One region of the Streptomyces sp. NPDC037421 genome, then DNA from elsewhere that is predicted to be linked to it. Evidence: riboswitches for the same ligand, from Rfam matches in the RefSeq annotation. Region 1 holds a riboswitch; the other holds the start of a gene.
What was found. Region 1 has a riboswitch for cyclic di-AMP ahead of ACZ7IF_RS09705 (transglycosylase family protein). Riboswitches for the same ligand answer to the same signal wherever they lie in the genome.
Positions count from the first base shown of each region.

Region 2: it holds a riboswitch for cyclic di-AMP, as region 1 does, so the genes downstream of both, ACZ7IF_RS34575 (M23 family metallopeptidase) here and ACZ7IF_RS09705 (transglycosylase family protein) in region 1, are expected to answer to the same signal.

Region 1 is NZ_JBVJWV010000005.1:79,857-87,564, forward strand. It holds gene ACZ7IF_RS09690 (DUF501 domain-containing protein) at 1-474, opposite strand, end outside; gene ACZ7IF_RS09695 (FtsB family cell division protein) at 518-1,006, opposite strand; gene eno (phosphopyruvate hydratase) at 1,131-2,417, opposite strand; gene ACZ7IF_RS09705 (transglycosylase family protein) at 2,734-3,483, opposite strand; cyclic di-AMP (ydaO/yuaA leader) riboswitch at 3,486-3,658, opposite strand; gene ACZ7IF_RS09710 (transglycosylase family protein) at 3,934-4,965, opposite strand; gene ACZ7IF_RS09715 (cytochrome P450 family protein) at 5,081-6,373, opposite strand; gene ACZ7IF_RS09720 (globin domain-containing protein) at 6,523-7,695, shown strand.
Region 2 is NZ_JBVJWV010000040.1:37,899-45,606, reverse strand. It holds gene ACZ7IF_RS34590 (bifunctional acetate--CoA ligase family protein/GNAT family N-acetyltransferase) at 1-1,191, opposite strand, end outside; gene ACZ7IF_RS34585 (HPr family phosphocarrier protein) at 1,402-1,683, shown strand; gene ACZ7IF_RS34580 (GntR family transcriptional regulator) at 1,911-2,576, opposite strand; gene ACZ7IF_RS34575 (M23 family metallopeptidase) at 2,782-3,585, opposite strand; cyclic di-AMP (ydaO/yuaA leader) riboswitch at 3,598-3,757, opposite strand; gene ACZ7IF_RS34570 (M16 family metallopeptidase) at 3,978-5,345, opposite strand; gene ACZ7IF_RS34565 (M16 family metallopeptidase) at 5,366-6,718, opposite strand; gene ACZ7IF_RS34560 (DNA gyrase/topoisomerase IV subunit A) at 6,946-7,708, shown strand, end outside.

The DNA.
Region 1 (7,708 bases):
CAGCATGGCCAGCGCCTCGTCGCCGAACGGGTTCACCCCGGGGCCGGCGGCCAGCGAGTGGCCCACCAGCACGTGCAGGCACTTGACCCGGTCCGGCATGCCGCCGGCGCTCGGGAAGCCCTGGAGCACCTCGATGGCGTCGCGGCGCTGGATGTAGTCCTCGTGCGCCTTCTGGTACGCGGCGGCGAGCTCCGGGTCCTCGGCGAGCCGGGCCTGCATCTCCTTCATCACGCCGTTGGCCTCCAGGGTGCCGATCGCGGAGGCCGCGCGCGGGCACGTCAGGTAGTACAGCGTGGGGAAGGGGGTGCCGTCGGGCAGCCGGGGTGCGGTCTCGACGACGTCCGGCTGGCCGCAGGGGCAGCGGTGCGCGATGGCGCGCAGCCCGCGGGGCGGGCGGCCGAGCTGCTGCTCGAACGCCTCGATGTCCGCGTCGGTCGGCTCGGTCCGGTCGGTCTGGGGCGGGGGCGTCTGCATGCCTGGAGGAAGTCTCTTCGTTCGGTCGTACGTGATGGGTGGGTCATTCGCCGGGGCGGTCGGCCTTGTCGACGCCGTCCCAGACGTTGGAGTACCAGGGGCGGTCGGAACCGTCCTGGCCGCCGCGGCGGTGCTCCGGGGCCGCGGCCCCGGGGTCGGTCATGATGTAGCCGATCTCCCCCGGGCGCAGGAAGTGCAGGTGCTTGCGCGCCTGCTGCTCCGCGTAGGCGGGGTCCTGCCAGCGGGCCTTCTCGTCGCGGAGCTGTTCGAGGCGCTTGCGCGCGGTGTCGGCGGCCCGCCGCTGGTCCGTGATCTCCGAGCGCTGGGACACGTACTGGCGCATCGGATACGCGAGGGCGACGACCAGCGTACAGAGGACGAGGACCAGCAGTGCCGCGCGGCCGGTGAGCCGGCTGCGGCGGATGTGCCGGCGGGACTGCGAGCGGTAGACGCGGGCCGCGGTCCGTTCGCCGAGCTGTTTGAGCCGGGTCGCCGTCGAGAAGGTGGAGAACCGATCCCGGTTCCCGGCCATGGCCCCGCCTCCCCTGTGCGCGCACTACGCAATACGTCCCCGCACACGGTACGGGACCGAGTGCGGGGACGTACGGAGGCTAAGCCCCAGGGGTGTCCCCCGGGGGCGTCGCCCTGACGCGGTGTCAGCCCTTGAAGCGCGGGAAGGCGCTGCGGCCGGCGTACACGGCGGCGTCGTCGAGGATCTCCTCGATGCGCAGCAGCTGGTTGTACTTGGCGACGCGGTCCGAGCGGGCCGGGGCGCCGGTCTTGATCTGACCGCAGTTCACGGCGACGGCGAGGTCGGCGATGGTGACGTCCTCGGTCTCGCCGGAGCGGTGCGACATCATGCACTTGAAGCCGTTGCGCTGGGCCATCTCGACGGCGTCGAGGGTCTCGGTCAGGGAACCGATCTGGTTCACCTTCACGAGCAGGGCGTTCGCGGAGCCCTCCTCGATGCCGCGGGCGAGGCGCTCGGGGTTGGTGACGAAGAGGTCGTCGCCGACGATCTGGACCTTGGAGCCCAGGCGGTCGGTGATGGTCTTCCAGCCGGCCCAGTCGTCCTCGAAGAGCGGGTCCTCGATGGAGACGAGCGGGTACGCCTCGACGAGCTCGGCGTAGTAGTCGGTCATCTCGGCGGCCGAGCGGGACTGTCCCTCGAACTCGTACTTGCCGTCCTTGTAGAACTCGGACGCGGCGACGTCGAGCGCGAGCGCGATGTCCTTGCCGGGGGTGTAGCCGGCCTGCTTGATGGCCTCGATGATGAGGTCGAGCGCGGCGCGGTTGGACTCCAGGTTCGGGGCGAAGCCGCCCTCGTCGCCCAGGCCGGTGGAGAGGCCCTTGTTGTGCAGGACCTTCTTGAGGGTGTGGTAGACCTCGGCACCCCAGCGCAGCGCCTCGGAGAAGGACTCCGCGCCGATCGGGGCGATCATGAACTCCTGGATGTCGACGTTGGAGTCGGCGTGCGACCCACCGTTGAGGATGTTCATCATCGGAACGGGCAGCAGGTGCGCGTTCGGGCCGCCGAGGTAGCGGAACAGCGGCAGGTCCGAGGCCTCGGACGCGGCGTGCGCGACGGCGAGGGAGACGCCGAGGATGGCGTTGGCGCCGAGCGAGCCCTTGTTGTCGGTGGCGTCGAGGTCGAACATGGCCTGGTCGATCAGGCGCTGCTCGGTGGCGTCGTAGCCGACGAGCTCCGGCCCGATCTGCTCGATGACGGCGAGGACGGCCTTCTCCACGCCCTTGCCCATGTAACGGTTGGGGTCACCGTCACGGAGCTCGATGGCCTCGAAGGCACCGGTGGAGGCGCCGGACGGAACGGCAGCACGGCCGGTGCTGCCGTCGTCGAGGCCCACCTCGACCTCGACCGTGGGGTTGCCTCGGGAGTCCAGGATTTCCCGGGCTACGACGACGTCGATGGACGGCACGAGCATCTCCTTCTGGGATGTGACGCTGGGTGTGCGGTGGCGTGTGGGCCGTGGGACGGCCCTGCCGACTAGAGCCTAACCGGCTCCGGGCAGTGGGCTGCCCGACCGCCCGGGTCCTGGGACGAAAAAGGGGCCGAATACCCGTCTTCCGGGACATAGGGCCCTTGATTTCCGGAGTTCCTCGGGAGACAGGGCGCCGGAAGCCGGTGGTCCGGTTCCGGATTGCGGGTACCGGCGGACGACACGCCGCCGCCCGGCGCGTGGGTGGATACGCGCCGGGCGGTGGGGATGCTGCGGGGTGCCGCGAGTGTTACGCGGAGGTTCAGCCGAGCTTCAGCTTCTGACCCGGGAAGATCAGGTCGGCGTCGGAGACGGTGTCCTTGTTGAGCTCGAAGAGCTTCTCCCAGCCGCCCTTGACCTTGTTGGCCTCGGCGATGGTGCCCAGGGTGTCGCCTTCCTTGACCGTGTAGGAGCCGTTGCCCGTCTGCGGGGCCTCGGTCTTCGGGGTCGAGGGCTTGGCCGGGGTCCAGTTGCCGGCGCCGGAGCCGGAGCCCTTGGTCTCGGTCTCGGTCTTCGGCGTGGACGGCTTGGCCGGAGCGGGCTTCGCCGGGGCCGGCTTGGCCGGAGCGGGCTTGGCCGGGGCCGGCTTGGTCTCGGGCTTCGGCTTGGCCGGGGTGGTCGAGCCGCCGCCGTTGTACGAGGAGTTGGACAGGCCGACGCCGCAGTGCGGCCAGGCGCCCTTGCCCTGGCCCTTGAGGACCTTCTCGGCGATGGCTATCTGCTGGCCCTTGGTGGCCTGGTTGGCCTGCGCGGCGTACGCCTTGCCGCCGTACGCGGCCCACGTGGAGGACGAGAACTGCAGGCCGCCGTAGTAGCCGTTGCCGGTGTTGATGGACCAGTTGCCGCCGGACTCGCAGGCGGCGACCTTGTCCCACTCGGCCGCGGTGGCGGCGCTGGCGGTGCCGGCCGCCATCAGCGGGGCGGCGACGGCCACACCGGCGACACCGGCGAGCGTGACGATGCGGACGGCCTTGGAGCCGCGGCGGTGCTTGCCCTTGCCGGAAAGCAGCATGGATTTCTCCTCACCGACGCCTTCGAGGTGAGCTGTCGGGTTCGGGCGGATGAGTTGCCCGGTCACGCGGCGCGGCGCGTGTCTTCACCCCTAGCCGGTACACGGACCGTCTCTCAACGGCCTTTCCCGGCGCCTACCTTGGTTCCCCCGCTCCTGCCTTCGGCGCTTGCGCGACGACTGTCCCCTCCGTCCGCCGGCAGGATTCGGCGATGCGGTCGGAAGGAGCCCGCGGTGGCGAGCGATTCAGAAGGTAGACAGGTCTCTCCCCGATGTTCAACGTGTGATTTTGGGGAGAAACCGGCCTACTTGCCTTCCTCATGAGCACGTTTGTGCAGGTGAGAGGGGGGTTTGCGGAAGTTCCGGAACGAGACACGCCAGTTGTCCGGAAGAGATGCATGTCTCATTTGGCGATAACGGACATTCAACTCTTAATGGGTGTCCGAACTGCCGCTATTTCTTGGTTAGATCCAGGTTCTGCCCGGGCTTGATGAGATCCGCGTCCCCGCCGATGACCTGCTCGTTGGCCTTGTAGAGCTCGCCCCAGCCCCCCTTGAGGCCCTTGGCGTTCGCGATGTCCGAAAGGCTGTCACCCGGCTTCACGGTGTACGTGGGCTCCGCGGCGGCGGCTGACGCCGTGCCGGGTGCCGCCGGCACCTCCAGGGCGGCCGGGCCGCGGTGCTTGCCCGAGCCGTCGCCCGCCTCGGCGGACGGGGTGCCCGTCGGGGCGCCCGGGACGGCCGGGGCGGTGGGCGTGGCGCCCGGGGTGGGGGTGGCGCCCGGGGTGGCCGGGGCCGTCGGGGTGCCCGGGGCGGTCGGGGTGACCGGCGCCGTGGGGCTGCCCGGGGTGGGCGTGGGCGTGCCGGGCGTCGTGGGCTGGACCGTGAAGTCCGGCTCGGGCATGACGGGCAGTCCGCTGGAGGGGCCCAGCGGGTAGTCCGGCAGCCCGCTCGGGCTGGACGGGGTGTTCGGCGCCGGGGTCGGGGCCCCGAAGTCCGTGGAGGGCTTGCCCTTGCCCGTCTTCGGCACCGAGCTGTCGGGCCGGGTCGGAGTGGGCGCGACGGGCCCGGGGTTCAGCTTGTCGCCCGGGTCCACCTCGGGCGCGGGGCCCTGCTGGGTCAGCCCGGCCGAGGCGGAGCACAGCGGCCACGCCTGGGGGCCCTGGGAGGCCAGCACCCGCTCGGCGACCGCGATCTGCTGGGAGCGGCTGGCGAGGTCGGGGCGCTCCGCGTACGCGAGTCCGCCGGCGTTGCGCCACTGCTCCAGGGTGAACTGCAGGCCGCCGTAGGCGCCGCTGCCGGAGTTCGCGCTCCATGTGCCGCCGCTCTCGCAGTCGGCGACCTTGTCCCACGTGGCGGTGTCGGCCGCGTTCGCACCTGTGGCGGCGAGCAGCGGCATGGCCAGCGCGGAGCCGGTGACTCCTGCGGTGACGACGATCGCGGGTACCTGGCGGGGGCGTCTGTGGCGGCCGTTCCCGGGAAGCATGAGACTGCACCTTTCGCATAACGGCGGGGTAACGGCAGAACCTAGCCGCCTTCGAACGGATGTCACAAGTTCGGGAGTGGACTGACTTCCGGTCAGTTCCGCTTCGCTCGCGCCCTCATTCGTTCGGGACTGTGAAGCGGACCGGGAGGGTGCGCAGGCCCCGCATGATGAGCCCGCCGCGCCAGCGCAGGTCCGTAGGGGGAATCGCAAGTTCCAGATCCGGCAGACGCTTCAGCAAAGTTCCGAGCGCCGTCTGGCCTTCGAGACGGGCCAGCGGAGCGCCGAGGCAGTAGTGGATCCCGTGGCCGTATCCGAGGTGCTGATTGTCACTCCGGGAGAGGTCCAGGGTGTCCGGTTCGGCGAACCGCTCCGGGTCGCGGTCGGCCGCCGCGAGGACCACCAGCACGGGGTCTCCGGCCGCGATGTCCTGCCCGCCGAGGGTCAGCGGGCGGGTGGCGAACCGCCAGGTGGCGAGCTCCACGGGGCCGTCGTAGCGCAGGAGTTCCTCGACGCCGGTCTCCAGCAGCGCGCTCTCCCCGGCCGCGAGGGAGGCCTGGAGGCGCTCGCGCTGGTCCGGGTTCGTGAAGAGGGAGTGGATGCCGTTGCCGATGAGGTTCACGGTCGTCTCGAAGCCGGCGAAGAGCAGGATGAAGGCCATCGCCGTGGCCTCGGCCTCCGTCAGATGGTCTCCGTGGTCACTTGCCCGGATCAGATCTGAAATGAGGTCATTGCCCAGATCATCCCGCTTGCGGTGGATGAGTTCCCCGAGATAGGTGCGCATCCGCTTCACCGAGCGGGCGACCCCGCCGCGCGGCCCGCCGCCGTGGCGGATCATCATCCCGGCCCAGTCGCGGAAGTCGTCCTGGTCCTCGCGCGGTACGCCGAGCATCTCGCAGATGGCGTAGATGGGGAGCGGGAACGCGAACTCGTGGATGAGGTCCGCCTCCCCCTTCCCGGCACCGTGCTGCTTCTCGACGATCCGGTCGATGAGGTGGTCGGTCAGCTCCTGCACGCGCGGGGTGAACTCGGCCACGCGCCGCGGGGTGAACGCCTTCGACACCAGCCGCCGCAGCCGGGTGTGGTCCGGCGGGTCGATGTTCAGCAGGTGCGTCATCAGCTCCGCCTTGCGCTCCCCCGGGATCCCGGTCTTGCCCTTGGCGTGCGCCGGCTCCGCGTGGTGCGCCGGGTTCTTGCTCAGCCGCTGGTCAGCGAGGGCCTGGCGGGCGTCCGCGTACCGGGTCACCAGCCAGGCCTCGACCCCGCTGGGGAGCCGGGTGCGGTGCACCGGGGAGTTCTCGCGCAGCCAGGCGTAGGCCGGATAGGGGTCGGTCGCGAACTCCCAGTCGAAGAGCGTCGGCCCCTCGGGACGGGACGGATCGGGCTGGGCGGCGGAGGTCTGATCGTGCACCCGTCGACCGTATCCCGGCTCGCCACCGGCCATCCCTTATGGCCGCTTCGTCGCGGCTGTCCGCAGATCGGACATCACTTGACGTCAGCTTCTACGACATTCCTACTTTCGGTTCTGTGGACGTGAGGATCTTGAAAAGCAGTTTCGCGGTGGTGGAGAGAAGGGCCGAGCACTCGGTCAAGTACTTCTACTCCCACCTCTTCTGGCACAACCCCGGGCTCCGCGAACTCTTCCCGGCCTCCGCCGAGGACATGGAACGCCAGCGCGACCGGCTCTTCGCCGCGCTCACCCATGTCGTCACCCACCTGGAGAGCGGGACCCTCCTCCCCTATCTACGCGACCTCGGACGCGACCACCGCAAGTTCCTCGTCGGCCCCGAGCACTACGCGGCCGTCGGCGCCAGCCTGATCGCCGCCCTCGCCGAGACCTCCGGCGACGCCTGGACCCCGGCCGTCGAGAAGGCCTGGTACGAGGCCTACCAGGTCATCGCCGACGCCATGACGGCCGGCGCCGCCGACAGCGACGAACCTCCCTGGTGGGAGGCCGAGGTGGTGCGCCACCTCCAGTACGGCGAGGACATCGGCGTACTGACCCTCGCACCGCGCACCCCGCTGCCCTACCGGCCCGGCCAGTACGTCAGCGTGAGCAGCGACCGCGTCCCCACCACCTGGCGCACCTACTCCCTCGGCAACGCCCCCCGCCCCGACGGCACCGTCGACCTGCACGTCAGCCGGATCGACGGCGGCCGGCTCAGCACCGCCCTGGTCCGCGACGTCCTGCCCGGCGAAGTCCTGCGCCTCGGCGCCCCCGGCGGACAGCTCACCCTGCGCCGCGAGGACCGCCCCCTGACCCTCATCGCCGCCGGCACCGGCTGGGCGCCCGTCCGGGCCCTGCTGGAGGAACTCCTCCAGCACCCTCCCGACCACGACGTACGGCTCTTCGTGGTCGCGCGGGACGCCGCGCACCTCTACGACCGGCCCCTGATCGACCGGCACGCCGCCGCCTGCCGCTGGCTCGGCGTCACCTACATCACCCCCGCCCCCGGGCAGCACCGCAACCAGGCCACCGACCGGCTGGCGACCGCCCTCAGCAACCGCGCCCTGTGGCGGGAACAGGACGTCTACCTCAGCGGGCCGGCCCTGTTCATCGAGGAGACCTCCCACCTCCTCCGGGAACTCGGAGCCCGCCCCGACCGGCTCTTCCACGACACCGTCCCCGTCTCCGGCTCCCAGCGCACCCGGCCGCTGGGCTTCGGCGAGTGGTTCCTGCACCGCCCGTCCCCGCACTGGCACAACCCCTCGGCCCGCGCCCCGCGCGACTAGGCCGTGCCTTCCG
Region 2 (7,708 bases), on a different contig from region 1:
CCCGGCCGAGACGAAGGACGACAGTCCCTCGCCGCGCCGCAGCAGGGCGGACAGCAGGGCGATGCCGATCGCTCCGGACTGGGTGAACAGGCCGATCCGGCCGCGCGCGGAGGCGGGGGCCGGGGCGAGGCAGGCGTTCAGTTCCACCTCCGGGGCCGTGTTGATCACCCCGAAGGCGTTGGGTCCGATGAGCCGCATCCCGTACGAGCGGACCTGCCGCACCAGTTCGCGCTGGCGGTCGAGTCCGGCCGGGCCGCTCTCCCCGTATCCGGCGGACAGGACCACCAGCCCCTGCACCCCGTGCTCGCCGCAGGCGGCCACGGCGTCCGGGACCCGGTCCGCGGGGACGGCGATCACGGCGAGGTCGACGGGGGCGCCGATGTCGGCGAGGCCGCGGTAGGCCCGTACGCCTTCGAGGAGGTCGCCCTCCATGCCGGGGGCGCGGGCCTCGTTGACGGCGTAGAGGTGTCCGCGGAAACCTCCGTCGCGCAGGTTGCGCAGGACGGTGGCGCCCACGCCGGCGCCGGAGCGGCTGGCGCCGATCACCGCGACGGAGCCGGGGGCGAGGAGGCGCTGCACGGAGCGGGCCTCGGCGCGCTGTTCGCGGGCGCGCTGGACGGCGAGGGACTCGGCGGTGGGTTCGAGATCGAGGGTGAGGTGGACGGAGCCGTCCTCGAAGCTGCGCTTCTGCTGGTAGCCGACGTCCGTGAACACCTTGATCATCTTGGTGTTGGCCGGCAGCACCTCGGCCGCGAACCTGCGGATCCCGCGCTCCCGGGCCACCGCGCCGATGTGCTCCAGGAGGGCGGAGGCCACCCCGCGGCCCTGGTGGGCGTCCTGGACGAGGAAGGCGACCTCGGCCTCGTCGGCGGGGGCGGAGGCGGGCCGTCCGTCGGGGCCGATGCGGTCGAAGCGGACCGTGCCGATGAACTCCCCGCCGATGGTCGCGGCGAGGCCGACCCGGTCGACGTAGTCGTGGTGCGTGAAGCGGCGGACGTCGCGGTCCGAGAGGCGGGGGTAGGGCGCGAAGAAGCGGTAGTACTTCGACTCGTCCGAGACCTGTTCGTAGAAGCTGACCAGGCGGCCCGCGTCCTCGGTGGTGATGGGGCGGATCCGGGCGGTGCCGCCGTCGCGCAGCACGACGTCCGCTTCCCAGTGGGCCGGGTACGAGGGGTCCGACGCGGTGGTCATGGGGCCACCTTAAGGGGCGGTCCGGCCGGGTGTGCGGGTGCGGTGGGCGGCCCGCTCGGCGAGCGCGCGGCGAATGCGGCACGCCGGGTCGAACCAGTGCAAGCTGGGGAGGGTCGAACGGCGGTGGACAGGGGCCGAAGGTCGGTCCGAGCATTCCGGACGGCGTGAGAGACTGGTCTAGACAACCCGTAGAACCTGAAGGGCATCACCATGGCAGAGCGCCGCGTCAACGTCGGCTGGGCCGAGGGCCTGCACGCTCGTCCCGCCTCGATCTTCGTCCGGGCGACGACCGCCTCCGGAGTCCCGGTGACCATCGCGAAGGCCGGCGGCGACCCCGTCAACGCCGCGTCGATGCTGGCGGTCCTGGGCCTGGGCGCCCAGGGCGGCGAGGAGATCGTCCTGGCTTCCGACGCCGAGGGCGCGGACGCCGCGCTCGACCGCCTCGCGAAGCTGGTCGCCGAGGGCCTCGAGGAGCTCCCCGAGACCGTCTGACCCTTCGGGTCCGGTAGACCGGAAGCCGCAGTTCCCGCCACCCCGGGGCTGCGGCTTCCGCGTTCCCCGGCCGCCCCGACGGCGGGAGGAGCAGGGCGCCTTCCGAATCCTCCGGGGAATTACGGAATTCGGCGCGACGGAATCGAGCCACGGATCCGTAAATGCGGACGGCCAATACTGCGACGTCCGGGAGGGCCGGGATATCCCTCCTTTGTATACGGGACTTGTTAATGCCGGACGCTCGCCGTGTTTACGGCAGGTTGCGGATTCCTCACCCTCGGCCGGTACGCCCCGGCCGAGCGCTGCGCGTGCAGCGCGGTCAGGGCCCTGGCCCGCTCCGCGTCCCCGCGCGCGACGGCGTCCACGATGGCGGCGTGCTCGGCCCAGCACTCCGCGGGCTGAGCGGGGGCTTCGACCACGTACATCCAGGCGATCTTGTGCCGGGTCTGGGTCAGCAGGGCGATCAGCCCCGGGCTGCCGGAGGCCTGGGCCAGCGTCTCGTGGAACCAGCTCCCCAGGGAGCGCAGGTCCTCCCCCTGCGCCCGGCCGGCCCGCTCCCGGCCCAGCCTGACCAGTCCGCGCAGCACCTTCAGGTGGCCATCGGTGCGCCGGCGGGCGGCCCGGGAGGCGGCGAGCGGCTCCAGCAGCATCCGCAGCTCCAGGAGGTCGGCGGCCTCCTGCTCGGTCGGTTCGGCCACGCAGGCGCCCGCGTGGCGCCGCGTGGTGACGAAGCCCTCGGACTCCAGGGTGCGCAGCGCCTCGCGGACCGGGACGCGCGAGACCCCGTAGCGGCGGGCGAGCACCTCCTCGGTCAGCCGGCCGCCCGGCCCGAAGAATCCGGAGACGATATCGTCGCGAATCGCTGTGCACACCGCGTGCGCCGGAATACGCAAGGCCGGACCTCCGCTGGTTTCGGTTCGGTTTATCGTGGCCGTGCTGCGACTCTATTGCAACACGCGATAATTTCCGAGCAGGGCCGGAAATCCGAAACAATCAACGGACGGTTGGAGGGCGCTGTGGACGGCCTGGCAGCACGAAGAAGGCCCCGGCTCTGTGAGCCGGGGCCTTCTTCGGTGAAGCGTGCTGCGTGCCTGCGGGTCAGATGCCCACGCCGTGGCTGCGCAGGTAGGCCAGCGGGTTGATGTCCGTGCCGTACGTGGCGCCGGTGCGGGCCTCGAAGTGCAGGTGCGGGCCGCTGGAGTTGCCGGTGGAGCCCGACAGGCCGATCTGCTGGCCCGGGGTAACCGTTTCGCCGGCGGAGACGCTCAGCGAGTCCAGGTGGCCGTACTGGGTGTACGTGCCGTCGTTGTGCCGGATCACGACGTTGTTGCCGTAGGCGCCGCCCCAGCCGGCCTCGACGACGGTACCCGCGCCCACCGCGCGGACGGAGGTGCCGGAGTCGGCGTGGAAGTCGATGCCCGTGTGGCTGCCGGAGGACCACATGCCGCCGCCCGCGCCGTACGAGGTGCTGACGTACGAGCCCTCGATGGGGGACACGAACGTGTTGAGGCGCTTGCGGGCCTCTTCCTTGGCGGCCTTCTCGGCGGCCTCGCGCTCGGCCTTCTCCTTGGCCTCGGCGGTGCGCTTCGCCTCGGCGGCACGCGTCTTCGCCTCGGCCTCGGCCTGCGCCTGCGCGGCGACGGCCTCGGCGGCGCTCTGCTGGGTCGCGGCCTGGACCTCGATGTCGTCCTGCAGACCGTCGGCGACGACGATCGCGTTCTGACCGGTGTCCTCCATGGACGGAGCGCTGCTGTTGTCCGCCGCGAAGGCCGGAGCGGCCAGGGTGCCGACCACGCCCGTGGTGGCGAGGGCGGCGATGCCGGCGTAGCCGGCGGTCTTGCGGCTCAGACGGCTGGAACCACGGTGCTTACCAGAACCGGCGGCACGACTGCCAAACGCCATGAAGGGGGTGATCCTTTCCTTCCCTCTCGCCTACCGGGTTAGCTGACGGGTTCGGAGCAGGAAGGTCTCCTACGGGCCTCCTCTTGCGAGGGGGTCCGATTCACCCCAGGGACGCATGTGGGTCCCCGGCTCCCCAGGCTCGCGCCTGACGGGGACTCGGCGATCGCTGTCCGGTGCCGCGGGGGTGCGACGGGTGCAAACTGACGAACAGCACGGCCGACGCTAGGCGGATCATCAGTCAATCGCCAAACAGACGAGCGCTTTTGTTGCGTACGCCACACCGCATACCTGCAACCACGGCTCTAAACCGGACAAAGGGGGCTCCGATGGATGTTCCACCGGAGCCCCCTTCAAACGAGCCGGGTTCCGCCCCGTCTCGCGCCTCGCGCCGCTCAGTTGGAGACGACGGTGACCTCACCGATCCCGAGGGCCAGGACGGGCTCCTCGATCTGCGCGGCGTCGCCCACCAGGATGGTGACCAGACGGTCCACCGGGAAGGCGTTCACGACGGCCGAAGTGGCCTCCGCCGTACCGGTTTCGGCCAGCCGCGCGTACAGCCGCGCCTGGTAGTCGTCCGGCAGCTCCTGCTCCACCTGGTCGGCGAGGGTGCCGGCGACGGAGGCGGCCGTCTCGAACTTCAGCGGGGCCACGCCCACCAGGTTCTGCACCGCCACGTCCCGCTCGGCGTCGGTCAGTCCGCCCTCCGCGAGGGTGCGCAGCACCTTCCACAGGTCCTCCAGCGCCGGACCCGTGTTGGGGGTGTCCACCGAACCGCTGATGGCGAGCATCGAGGCGCCCTTGCCGTCGGCGGTCGAGCGCAGCACCTGCCCGAAGGCGCGCACGCCGTAGGTGTAGCCCTTCTCCTCGCGCAGCACCTTGTCCAGCCGGGAGGTGAGGGTGCCGCCGAGGCAGTAGGTGCCGAGCACCTGCGGGGCCCAGACGATGTCGTGCCGGTCCGGCCCGATCCGGCCGATCAGCAGCTGCGTCTGGACGGCGCCCGGCCGGTCCACGATGACCACGCGGCCCGTGTCGTCCGCCGTCACCGGCTGGACGGGGCGGGGCGCGGCGGTGTCGCCGGTCCAGGCGCCCAGGGTGTCCGCCAGCAGGGCGTCCAGGTCGATGCCGGTCAGGTCGCCGACGACCACCGCGGTGGCGGTGGAGGGACGTACGTGGGCCTCGTAGAAGGCGCGTACGGCCCCGGAGTCGATCCGCGCGACCGTCTCCTCGGTGCCCTGGCGCGGGCGGGACATGCGCAGCGTCGCCGGGAACAGCTCCTTGGAGAGCTCCTTGGCGGCGCGGCGCTGCGGGTTGGCCAGCTCGTGCGGGATCTCGTCGAGCCGGTTGCGCACCAGGCGGTCGACCTCGCTGTCGGCGAAGGCGGGCGCGCTCAGGGCCTCGGCGAGCAGGGCGAGCGCCTTGGGCAGCCGGGAGGCCGGGACCTCCAGGGAGACCCGCAGGCCGGGGTGGTCGGCGTGGGCGTCGAGCGTGGCGCCGCAGCGCTCCAGCTCGGCGGCGAACTCCTCGGCGGAGTGCTTGTCGGTGCCCTCCGACAGGGCGCGGGCCATGATGGTGGCCACCCCGTCGAGGCCCTCGGGCTCGGCGTCCAGCGGGGCCGCGAGGTTGACCTCGACCGCCACCACCTGCTGGCCGGGGCGGTGGCAGTGCAGCAGGGTCAGGCCGTTGGGGAGCGTGGAGCGCTCGGGGGCCGGGAAGGCCCACGGCTTCGCCTCGCCGGCCTGCGGCCGCGGGTGGAAGGTCATCGTGACGGCTGCGGTGTCGCTCACTGCTCCGCCCCCTCGTTCTCGTCGTGCTGCTCGGTCTCGTGGGCCTCGGCGCCGGCCAGCGGCTCGTAGACCAGTACCGCGCGGTTGTCGGGGCGCAGCCGGGCCGCGGCCACGGCCTGCACCTCCTCGGCGGTGACGTCCAGAACCCGCTCGACGGCGGTCAGGGCGAGCTGCGGGTCGCCGAACAGCACCGCGAAGCGGCACAGTTCGTCGGCGCGGCCGGCCACCGTGCTCAGCCGGTCCAGCCACTCGCGCTCCAGCTGTGCCTGGGCGCGCTCCATCTCCTCGGCCGTCGGGCCCTCGGCGGCGAACCGCGCGAGCTCCTCGTCGACGGCCGCCTCGATGGCGGGCACCTCGACGCCGCTGGAGGTCTTGACGTCCAGCCAGCCCAGCGAGGGCGCGCCGGCCAGTCGCAGCATGCCGAATCCGGCCGCCACGGCCGTCTGGTCACGGCGTACCAGGCGGTTGTGCAGGCGGGAGGACTCGCCGCCGCCCAGCACGGTCAGCGCCACGTCGGCGGCGTCGCACTCGCGGGTGCCGTCGTGCGGCAGGCGGTAGGCGGCCATCAGCGCACGCGCCGGGACCTCCTCGACGATCTCCTCGCGCAGCTGCCCGCCCATGACCTCGGGGAGCGAGCCGTCGCGCGGCGGCTGCTTGCCGTCGTGCGCCGGGATGGTGCCGAAGTACTTCTCGATCCAGGCGAGGGTCCGCTCCGGGTCGATGTCGCCCACGACCGACAGCACGGCGTTGTTGGGCGCGTAGTACGTACGGAAGAAGTTGCGCGCGTCCTCCAGGGAGGCGGCGTCCAGGTCGGCCATCGAGCCGATCGGGGTGTGGTGGTACGGGTGGCCCTCCGGGTAGGCGAGGGCGGTCAGCTTCTCGAACGCGGTGCCGTACGGGACGTTGTCGTACCGCTGGCGGCGCTCGTTCTTGACGACGTCGCGCTGGTTCTCCATGGACTCGTCGTCCAGGGCGGCCAGCAGCGAGCCCATGCGGTCCGCCTCAAGCCACAGGGCGAGCTCCAGCTGGTGGGCCGGCATCGTCTCGAAGTAGTTGGTGCGCTCGAAGCTGGTGGTGCCGTTCAGCGAGCCGCCGGCGCCCTGGACGAGCTCGAAGTGCCCGTTGCCCGGTACGCTCGCCGAACCCTGGAACATCAGGTGCTCGAAGAGGTGAGCCAGACCGGTCCGCCCCTTGACTTCGTGGCGCGAGCCGACGTCGTACCAGAGGCAGACGGCGGCGACCGGAGTGAGGTGGTCCTCGGACAGCACCACGCGCAGGCCGTTGGCCAGCCGGTGCTCGGTCGCTGTCAGGCCGCCGGAGCCGGCCTGAGCTGTGGCCGTGTGACCCATGGGCATGTGGTCCCTTCGATCGCGATGCAGAGATTTCTGTCAGACCTGCCACTGTATGCAAGCGCACCGACGGCCGGACAAGTTCCCGGGTCACTCCCCCCGACTCCGTACGGGGGACCCCCGGGGTCGGAGTCCGCGTTGTCGGTGCCTCGGGCCACAATGGTCCGCGTCAACCACGCCAGATCCCCCCAGTACACCCCGAACCTTGGTTAAGGAGCCGCGCAGCGATGGCCCGCCGCAGCACGAAGACCCCGCCGCCGGAGGATTTCGAGGAGAAGATCCTCGACATCGACGTCGTCGACGAAATGCAGGGCTCCTTCCTCGAGTACGCGTACTCGGTGATCTACTCCCGCGCCCTGCCCGACGCCCGCGACGGCATGAAGCCGGTGCACCGGCGCATCGTCTACCAGATGAACGAGATGGGCCTGCGGCCCGACCGGGGCTACGTCAAGTGCGCCCGCGTCGTCGGCGAGGTCATGGGCAAGCTGCACCCGCACGGCGACGCGTCGATCTACGACGCCCTCGTGCGCATGGCCCAGCCCTTCTCGATGCGGCTTCCGCTCGTCGACGGCCACGGCAACTTCGGCTCGCTCGGCAACGACGACCCGCCGGCCGCGATGCGCTACACCGAGTGCAAGATGGCCGACGCCACGTCGCTGATGACGGAGTCGATCGACGAGGACACGGTCGACTTCACCGCCAACTACGACGGCCAGGAGCGCGAGCCCGTCGCCCTGCCGGCGGCCTACCCGAACCTCCTCGTCAACGGCGCCTCCGGGATCGCCGTCGGCATGGCCACCAACATGGCCCCGCACAACCTGGGCGAGGTCATCGCGGCCGCCCGGCACCTGATCCGGTACCCGGAGGCGGACCTGGAGGCGCTGATGCGCTTCGTGCCGGGCCCCGACCTGCCGACCGGCGGCCGGATCGTCGGCCTGTCCGGGATCAAGGACGCCTACGAGAACGGCCGCGGCACCTTCAAGATCCGCG